2 regions of the Williamsia sp. M5A3_1d genome follow, and region 2 is predicted to be linked to the other one. Evidence: predicted binding sites of a transcription regulator. Region 2 holds the regulator's gene; the other holds the start of a gene.

Region 1 (3,977 bases), 550 kb from region 2:
TCACCAACAGCCAGGGTGGCCACGATTCGGCGCTGTCGGTGGTCGCCGACTACCACTGGGCGATCATCACCGCCCGCGACAAAGCCCGTGCGACCGATGCCATCGCGACCGGTGCGGCGATGGCATCGCCCGACTTGATCTCCCAGGCGCTCGAGGGGTACCCGCCGGGCACCACCTACTGTCTGCGGATGCGCCAGACCCGGCCCGACACCGTGCTGCTCACCCTCAACTACCAGCCCCCCGCCGGCGCCGCCGCAGAGTATCGACTGCGCGCGACGGTCACGGGTTCACCGGGTGACGTCCGGATCGCCGGCGAGGTGGAGCAGTGACCGACACCCCCGACCACCGACCGGACGATCAGCCCTACCATCCCGACCTATCGGCGTCGCCCCCTGGCGATCCCGACACCGATCCGTTCGCCGCGCAGCCGGCGCCCGGACCGGCCGACGCTCCCCCGCCCCGCGTCCTCCCGCCCGAACCCCCGTGGTTCGCCGGCGCCGATCCGGGTCCGCCGCGCGGCTCTCCGGAGGCGCCGTCCTGGGTGCCGATGAACACCGACCCGTCGCAGAACTGGTCGGAGACGCTCGAGCAGATCGCGGTACGGGGCTCGCGCCGTCGCTCCCGTGGCGGCAACCGACGTCGCATCGCACTCATCGCGGGCGCCGTGGTCGTCGTCGCCGGGATCGCCACGGGTGTCACCGTGTTCGCCCTGTCATCGGGATCGGGATCGACGGTGTCCGGCGCGGGCGGCTCGGGCTCGGGCTCGGGTGCGACCGTGCCGGCTCAGAACAACGCGGCTCCTGCAGACGGACCGCAGATCCCGTTCTGCACCACCGGAACCGACGGTGCGGTCACGACGATCGACGAGCGCGCCGACCCGACCTCACCGACCGGAGCGGTCGCCACATTCCTCGCGGCCGCGATCACCGACAAGTCGCCGGTGGCCGCGCGCGCGGCGATCTCCGACACCGCGCCGGTCCCGACCGTCATCGAGTTGCAGCGGTGGATCTCTGCGTTGCCCCAAGGGACCGACGCCTGGTGTGCGCGCGTCACCCTCACCGACTCGGCCGCACGCGTCCTCGTGGACGTCCGCGTCCGCACCCCTGCGGCCGTCGCCGACGTGGCGCGCGGCGACGCCTTCTACGTCTCCTCGGACGGATCCGATCGCTGGAGGATCGACGCGATCGTCGCCGGCGACAGCCCCTAGCGCCGCTCCGACTGTGTCCGGGCTCGATGTCGGCGCACCGCAGCGCGATTCGCGCACCGCACCGAACAGTACCGCTGCGTCCCGTTGCGGCTGACGTCGACGATCACCCTGTCGCACTCCGCTCCGCCGGGAAGACCGGCGGCGCATCGTCCGATGCGGTGCATCCCGCGGGTGGTGAGGTGCAGCGCCGTCCCCACCGAGATGACCGCGGTGAGAACGTGAGCGAGTGACTGATCCCGATCCCGATAGTGCAGATGCCACCCCTCGTCGTCGTGGTTGGTCAGCCTCGGGTAGGCCGCGGCGACGCTCATCGTCTCGTTGAGCAGACGCGCGCGTTCGTCCTCGGTGGGGGCGTCGACCATCCGCAGCCACTCGTCGATCACCTCGCGGGTCCGCGCGTGGTCGTCGGGGCGGGTCTCGAAGCGACCGGTCATCCCGAACTCACGTGCTCGGGCCTCGATGCCCGCACAGTCATCGGGCCAGTCGTCGGCCAACGAGGCCGCCAGGAGGACCGCATACTCGCCGTAAGGGTTGAGATGCATAAGACCATGACATCACAGTGGGTGCATGCACACCTCACCGATCGAGAACTCGACCCTCGGCCCGAAACGTCGGACGCACGAACACGCATGGGTCACCGAATCCGCCCACCGCACCAGCGACGGGACGGTGCACTACGTCCGGTGCGCCGACTGCGGTACGCGGCGGGTCGACATGGCCGCGAGGTCCGAGGAGCCCCCGACCGCGGTCAGCACCACCGTTTCCGACTGAGATCGTGCGCGACCACCCGTTCTGCTCACAACGAACACCGGACTTGAGCGGGAACAGATCAATCCCTCCGGCCAGTTGAGCGAATCAGACTGAACCCTGGAGGAAGAATGCGCGACACCCGCTTACCCGTTCTGTTCCTGACCGATCCCATCCTGCTGCCCGGCATGGTGGTCCCCATCGAGCTCGATGACGCGGCCCGCGCCGCGGTCGACGCCGCTCAGGCGACCGATTCACAGAAACTGCTGGTCGCGCCTCGACTCGACGACCGCTACCCGTCGTACGGCGTGATCGCGTCGATCGTGCAGGTCGGACGCCTCGGTGGAGGCCAGCACGCCGCCGTGGTGAAGGGCGAGGTGCGTGCCCACATCGGTTCGGGCACCACCGGCCCCGGCGCCGCTCTGTGGGTCGAGGTCGACGAGGCCGCCGAATCGAGCGTCACCGACGAGACCCGCGAGCTCGCCGCCGAGTACAAGAAGCTCGTCCTGGCGATGCTGCAGCGCCGCGAGGCATGGCAGGTCATCGATTCGGTGAACAAGCTGACCGACCCCTCGGCCCTGGCCGACACCGCCGGCTACGCGTCGTACCTCACCGACGTGCAGAAGCGTCAGCTGTTGGAGACGCCAGACGTCGTCGAGCGGTTGCGGACCCTGATCACGTGGACCACCGACCATCTCGCCGAGGTCGAGGTCAACGACAAGATCGCCGGCGACGTGCGCGACGGCATGGAGAAGACACAGAAGGAGTTCCTGCTGCGTCAGCAGCTCGCCGCCATCCGCAAGGAGCTCGGCGAGGGTGAGCCCGACGGATCCGACGACTACCGCGCACGTATCGAGGCGGCCACGCTGCCCGACAACGTGCGCGAGGCGGCCCTGCGTGAGGTCGGCAAGCTGGAACGTTCCAGCGAGCAGTCGCCCGAGAGTGGTTACCTGCGAACCTGGTTGGACACCGTGCTCGACCTCCCGTGGGACACCACCACCACCGACTCGACCGACATCGCGGCGGCGCGCGAGATCCTCGACGCCGACCACCACGGCCTCGAGGACGTGAAGGACCGCATCGTCGAGTACCTCGCGGTGCGCGCGCGACGGGCCGATCGCGGCCTGCAGGTGGTCGGCGGCCGCGGTTCCGGTGCGGTCATGTTGCTCGCAGGTCCTCCCGGCGTCGGCAAGACCTCGCTCGGCGAATCCGTCGCCCGGGCACTGGGCCGGAAGTTCGTCCGCGTCGCCCTCGGTGGCGTGCGCGACGAGGCCGAGATCCGTGGCCACCGACGGACCTACGTCGGTGCGCTGCCCGGACGCATCGTGCGTGCGATCGGCGAGGCCGGGTCGCTGAACCCGGTCGTACTGCTCGACGAGATCGACAAGGTGGGCTCCGACCAGCGCGGCGATCCGGCCGCGGCCCTGCTCGAGGTACTCGACCCGGCGCAGAACCACACGTTCCGCGACCACTACCTCGATCTCGATCTCGACCTGTCCGACGTCGTGTTCCTCGCGACGGCCAATGTGGTGGAACAGATCCCGTCGGCGCTGATCGACCGCATGGAGCTAGTCACCCTCGACGGCTACACCGAGGACGACAAGGTCGCCATCGCTCGCGACTACCTGCTCCCCCGCCAGCGCGACCGCGCCGCGCTCACCGCCGACGAGGTCACCGTGACCGACGAGGCGCTGCACAAGATCGCGGCCGACTACACCCGCGAACCGGGCGTGCGACAGTTCGAGCGGTTCCTGGCGAAGGCGATGCGCAAGGCGACCACGAAGCTCGCTGCAGACGACACCGCCCTGGTGATCGACGAGCCCGACCTGGTCGACTACCTCGGCCGACCGCGGTTCACCCCGGAGTCGGAGGAACGCACCGCGGTGCCCGGCGTCGCAACGGGTTTGGCGGTCACCGGCATGGGTGGTGACGTCCTGTTCATCGAGGCGTCGTCCACCGTGGGTGACGCGGGGCTGACCCTGACCGGTCAGCTCGGCGACGTCATGAAGGAGTCGGCGCAGAT
Region 2 (3,977 bases):
CTCTCGACACTGCGAGCCGCCGGCTACGGCGCCACCGCATCGAGCACCTGAGTCCCTGCGCACGTTTGCTTTTCGGCATCGTATCCACATCGCGCCTGAATGTCGTAGCCGTTGTCGGTGGGCACATGTACAGTCGAAGATGAGTTCGAGAGACGATTCGGGGGGATCATGGATACAGTGCAAGACGCGACAACAGTTGCGCTGCAGTCGTTCCTGTCGTCCCTCGCCGATCTCGACGCCGCGAACTCGGAGTCCGCGGCCGTCGATCGAATCGCCACTCTGGAGGCGATCAAGGCGGGATGTGCTGCGGCGCAGGCAGTCGAGACGATGCGGCTCGAAGAGCTGCGTGTCGAGGCCGAGACCGCCGCTGGGGTGCCGAAGAGTCGTCAAGGTCGCGGGTTGGCCTCGGAGGTCGCGTTGGCCAGGAAAGCGTCAGGGTCGTCTGGTGGTCGGTATCTCGGGTTCGCTCGCGCGTTGATGCGCGAGATGCCCCACACCCGCGCCGCGTTGGCATCAGGGGCGCTGACGGAGTGGCGGGCGACGATCCTGGTACGCGAGACCGCGCACCTCACCCCACGCGACCGCGGCGAGATCGACCGCCGGATCTGCGCGGATCTTTCTGCACTCAACGGTGTGGGTGACCGTGCGTTGGACGCTGAGGTCAAACGCCTCGCCTACGAACTCGACCCACAGGCCGTCGTCGACCGCCACGCCCTCGCGAAGTCCGACCGCCGAGTGTCGACCCGTCCCGCCCCCGACGGGATGGTGCGGCTGTCCGCGTTGCTGCCGCTCACGTCCGGGATCTCGGTGTACGCCTCGCTGAAGAAGCACGCTGACGCCGCCGTCGGTGGCGATGATCGCACCCACGCCCAGGTCATGGCCGACACCCTCGTCGAGCGCGTCACCGGCGCCGCCAGCGCGGACGCGATGCCGGTCGCGGTGAACCTCGTCCTCTCCGATGAGGTGCTCCTCGGGGACAGCACCGCCGCCGCGCACGTCACCGGCTACGGCCCAATCCCGGCTGACGCCGCCCGCGCGATGGTGAACACCGCGCTGGACGCCGACACCGCGGCCACGCTGCGGCGTATCTACGCTGCACCGTCCAGCGGAGCCTTGATGGCGATGGAATCCACGGCACGCCTGTTCCCGACCGGCCTCAAGACGTTCCTCGACCTCCGCGACCAGACGTGCTGGATCCCGTACTGCGACGCGCCGATCGCCGAATACGACCACGCCGACCCCCACGCCACAGGCGGCGCCACCTCGGCAGGCAACGGCGGCGGAATGTGTCTCGGTCACAACCGAGCCAAACAGAACGCCGGCTGGCGGGTCATCACCAGCGACGGCACCGACATCGCGAGACACACCGCGACCATCACCACACCCACCGGGCACAGCCATGCCTCCAGAGCGCCAGCACCACCAGGCCACCACGATCACCCCGTGAGCCCCATAGAACGACGGCTCCGGGCACTGCTCGACGCCGCGTGACCGTGCAATCAGCGCGTGCGTTTGCTTCGGGGTTGCCAGACCACGAGTGCGCTGGTGCGCGGTACGGGGACGAGTTCGCCTCCGTGACCGCGATGACGCAGATCGTTTCGGGCCGAGGCGAGTTCGCTCTCGAGTTCGCGCACTCGCTGGGCCAGGGCGTCGACGTGGTTGGTCAGGTCGATGATGCGTTTGATGCCCTCGAGGTTGACACCCTCGTCCTGCGAGAGGCGCTGCACCTCGCGGAGCAGTTCCACGTCACGCGTCGAGTAGCGGCGACCGCCGCCGGCGGCGCGCTGTGGGCGCACCAGCCCGAGGCGGTCGTAGGTCCGCAGGGTCTGGGCGTGCATACCCGCGAGCTCGGCGGCGACGGAGATCATGAAGACCTCCCCGTCACCGCCACTGCCGACGCCGCTGCCTGATCGAGTCATCACTGATCACCCCATCCGTCCCTCGGTCGGAATCCGCTGGCGCGCTCGGCGTCGGAGTACTCGCGGAGCTTCTCGACGGCGGCGTCGTCGAGCTTCTTCGGCACCGCGACCTTCACCGTCACCAACAGGTCACCGGCACCGCCGGCCCGCTTCGTGACACCTCGGCCACGGACCCGCAGCGTCCTGCCGTCGGAGGTGTTCGGCGGGATCTTCACCCCGACCGTCCCCTCGAGCGTCGGCACCGACACCGTGGCGCCGAGCACCAGTTCGCCGAAGCTGACCGGCAGCTCGACCTTGAGGTCGTTGCCGACACGGGTGAACACCGGGTCGGGACGCACCGTGACGGTGACGTACAGATCACCCGAGGGCGCTCCACGCAGCCCGGCCTCACCCTGCCCGGCGAGACGGATGCGTTGCCCGTCCTCGACGCCGACCGGGATGCGCACGTTGATGGTGCGGGTCCGCACGGTCACACCGTTGCCCGAGCAGTCCGAGCACGGCTCGTCGATCCTCGAGCCCGTCCCCTGGCAATCGGTGCAGGGCTCACTGAACCCGAACGCACCCTGGTTACGGCTGACCACGCCGGCACCGTTGCAGGTCGAGCAGACCTTCGGGCTGGTGCCGGGTTTCGCGCCGCTGCCATGACATGTCGTGCACGGTGACGGCGACGTCAGCGACAACGACACCGTCGTGCCGAGTGCGGCGTCGCGGAACGACAGCGTCGTCTGGGTCTCGAGGTCGTTGCCCCGCCGCGGGCGCGTCGCGGTCCGGGGTGCCCGGTTGAACAGCCCGCCGAACAGGTCACCGAACGCGCCGTCACCGCCGGCGGTGGTACCGGCGTTGCCGAACAGGTCACCGACGTTGAAGTCCGCGCCCGCACCGGGTGTGGTCCGACCGCCACCGCTGAAGCCACCGGGGAACCCGCCGCCCGCGCCGTTGCCGCGGAAACGGCCGCCGGCGAACGCGCGTCGCGTCTCGTCGTACTCCTTGCGCTTCGCGGGATCCGACAGCACGCTGTGCGCCTCCGACACCCGCTTGAATCGCTCCTCCGCCGCGGCGTCGCCAGGGTTGGCGTCGGGGTGCAACTCCCGGGCCAGCTTGCGGTACGCCTTCTTGATGGCGTCGGCCGAAGCGTCCGAAGCGACGCCCAGATCCTTGTAGAAGTCGTGTTCGAGCCATTCCCTCTGCGGAGCCATAGGGCGTCACCTCCTCTTTCTGTGTTGGTTCATGGTGTGCCCCTACGCCGAACCTCGCACCGCGGAGACGATGCGAGGTTCGGTGTGGGACATGAGGGTCAGGCGCCGGAGGCGTCGGCCGGTGCGCCGTCGGTCACGGTGACCATCGCGGTCCGGAGCAGGCGATCGCCGAGGCGATACCCCTGCCGGTAGACCGCCCCGATCACCGGGCTCGCGCCGTCACCGTCGTGCTGAACGGCCTCGTGCAGCGCCGGATCGAAGGCATCGCCCTCGGCGCCGAAGGCATTGAGCCCCTGCGCCTTCAGGGTGTCGGCGATCTTGTCGGCCACACCCTTGAGCGGTCCCGACTCGAGGTCGCCATGCGCGCGGGCCCGGTCGAGGTCGTCGAGTGTCGGCAGCAGCGCGTTGATCAACGACGCCTTGCCCTGCTCGACCGCACCCTGACGCTCCCGCTCGGCCCGGCGCCGGTAGTTGGCGTATTCGGCCTGCAGTCGCTGCAGGTCGGCCAACAACTCGGCCTCCTTCTCCGATTGCGCTTCCTCGGGCGTGAGCTCGGCCGCGCCGTCGTCACCGGCCGCATCCGGAGCCGCCGCCTCGGCGGGATCGGCGTTCGCCGCCGCCTCGGCCGCTGCCGACACGTCCTCCGGGTTCACCTCACCGAGGTCGACCGGATCGCCCGGCGTCTCGGGTGTGCCCGGCTGATCCGCCGTCACTTCTTCTCACCCGAATCGGCGTCGGTGGGCTCGTCCACCACCTCGGCGTCGACGACGTCGTCGGCGCCACCGGCGGTGGCACTGCCACCCTCGGCTCCACCCTCGGCCGCGGCGTTGGCGTAGATCGCCTGGCCCAGGGCCTGCGACTC

Evidence for each region. The regulator HspR, encoded in region 2, represses chaperone genes until heat shock. The targets are predictions, from matches to a motif close to ANNTGAGTNNNNNNNACTCANNT.
Region 1: a site for HspR is predicted at 2,052-2,074, ahead of lon (endopeptidase La). Genes of this name have one in related genera too.

The regions. Positions count from the first base shown of each region.
Region 1 covers NZ_JBKEZX010000001.1:390,497-394,473, forward strand. The annotation lists gene ACLBW1_RS01975 (hypothetical protein) at 1-329, shown strand, start outside; gene ACLBW1_RS01980 (hypothetical protein) at 326-1,207, shown strand; gene ACLBW1_RS01985 (CGNR zinc finger domain-containing protein) at 1,204-1,749, opposite strand; gene ACLBW1_RS01990 (hypothetical protein) at 1,775-1,978, shown strand; gene lon (endopeptidase La) at 2,086-3,977, shown strand, end outside.
Region 2 covers NZ_JBKEZX010000001.1:939,362-943,338, reverse strand. The annotation lists gene ACLBW1_RS04395 (LuxR C-terminal-related transcriptional regulator) at 1-51, shown strand, start outside; gene ACLBW1_RS04390 (HNH endonuclease) at 169-1,491, shown strand; gene ACLBW1_RS04385 (heat shock protein transcriptional repressor HspR) at 1,500-1,919, opposite strand; gene dnaJ (molecular chaperone DnaJ) at 1,919-3,115, opposite strand; gene grpE (nucleotide exchange factor GrpE) at 3,214-3,828, opposite strand; gene dnaK (molecular chaperone DnaK) at 3,825-3,977, opposite strand, start outside.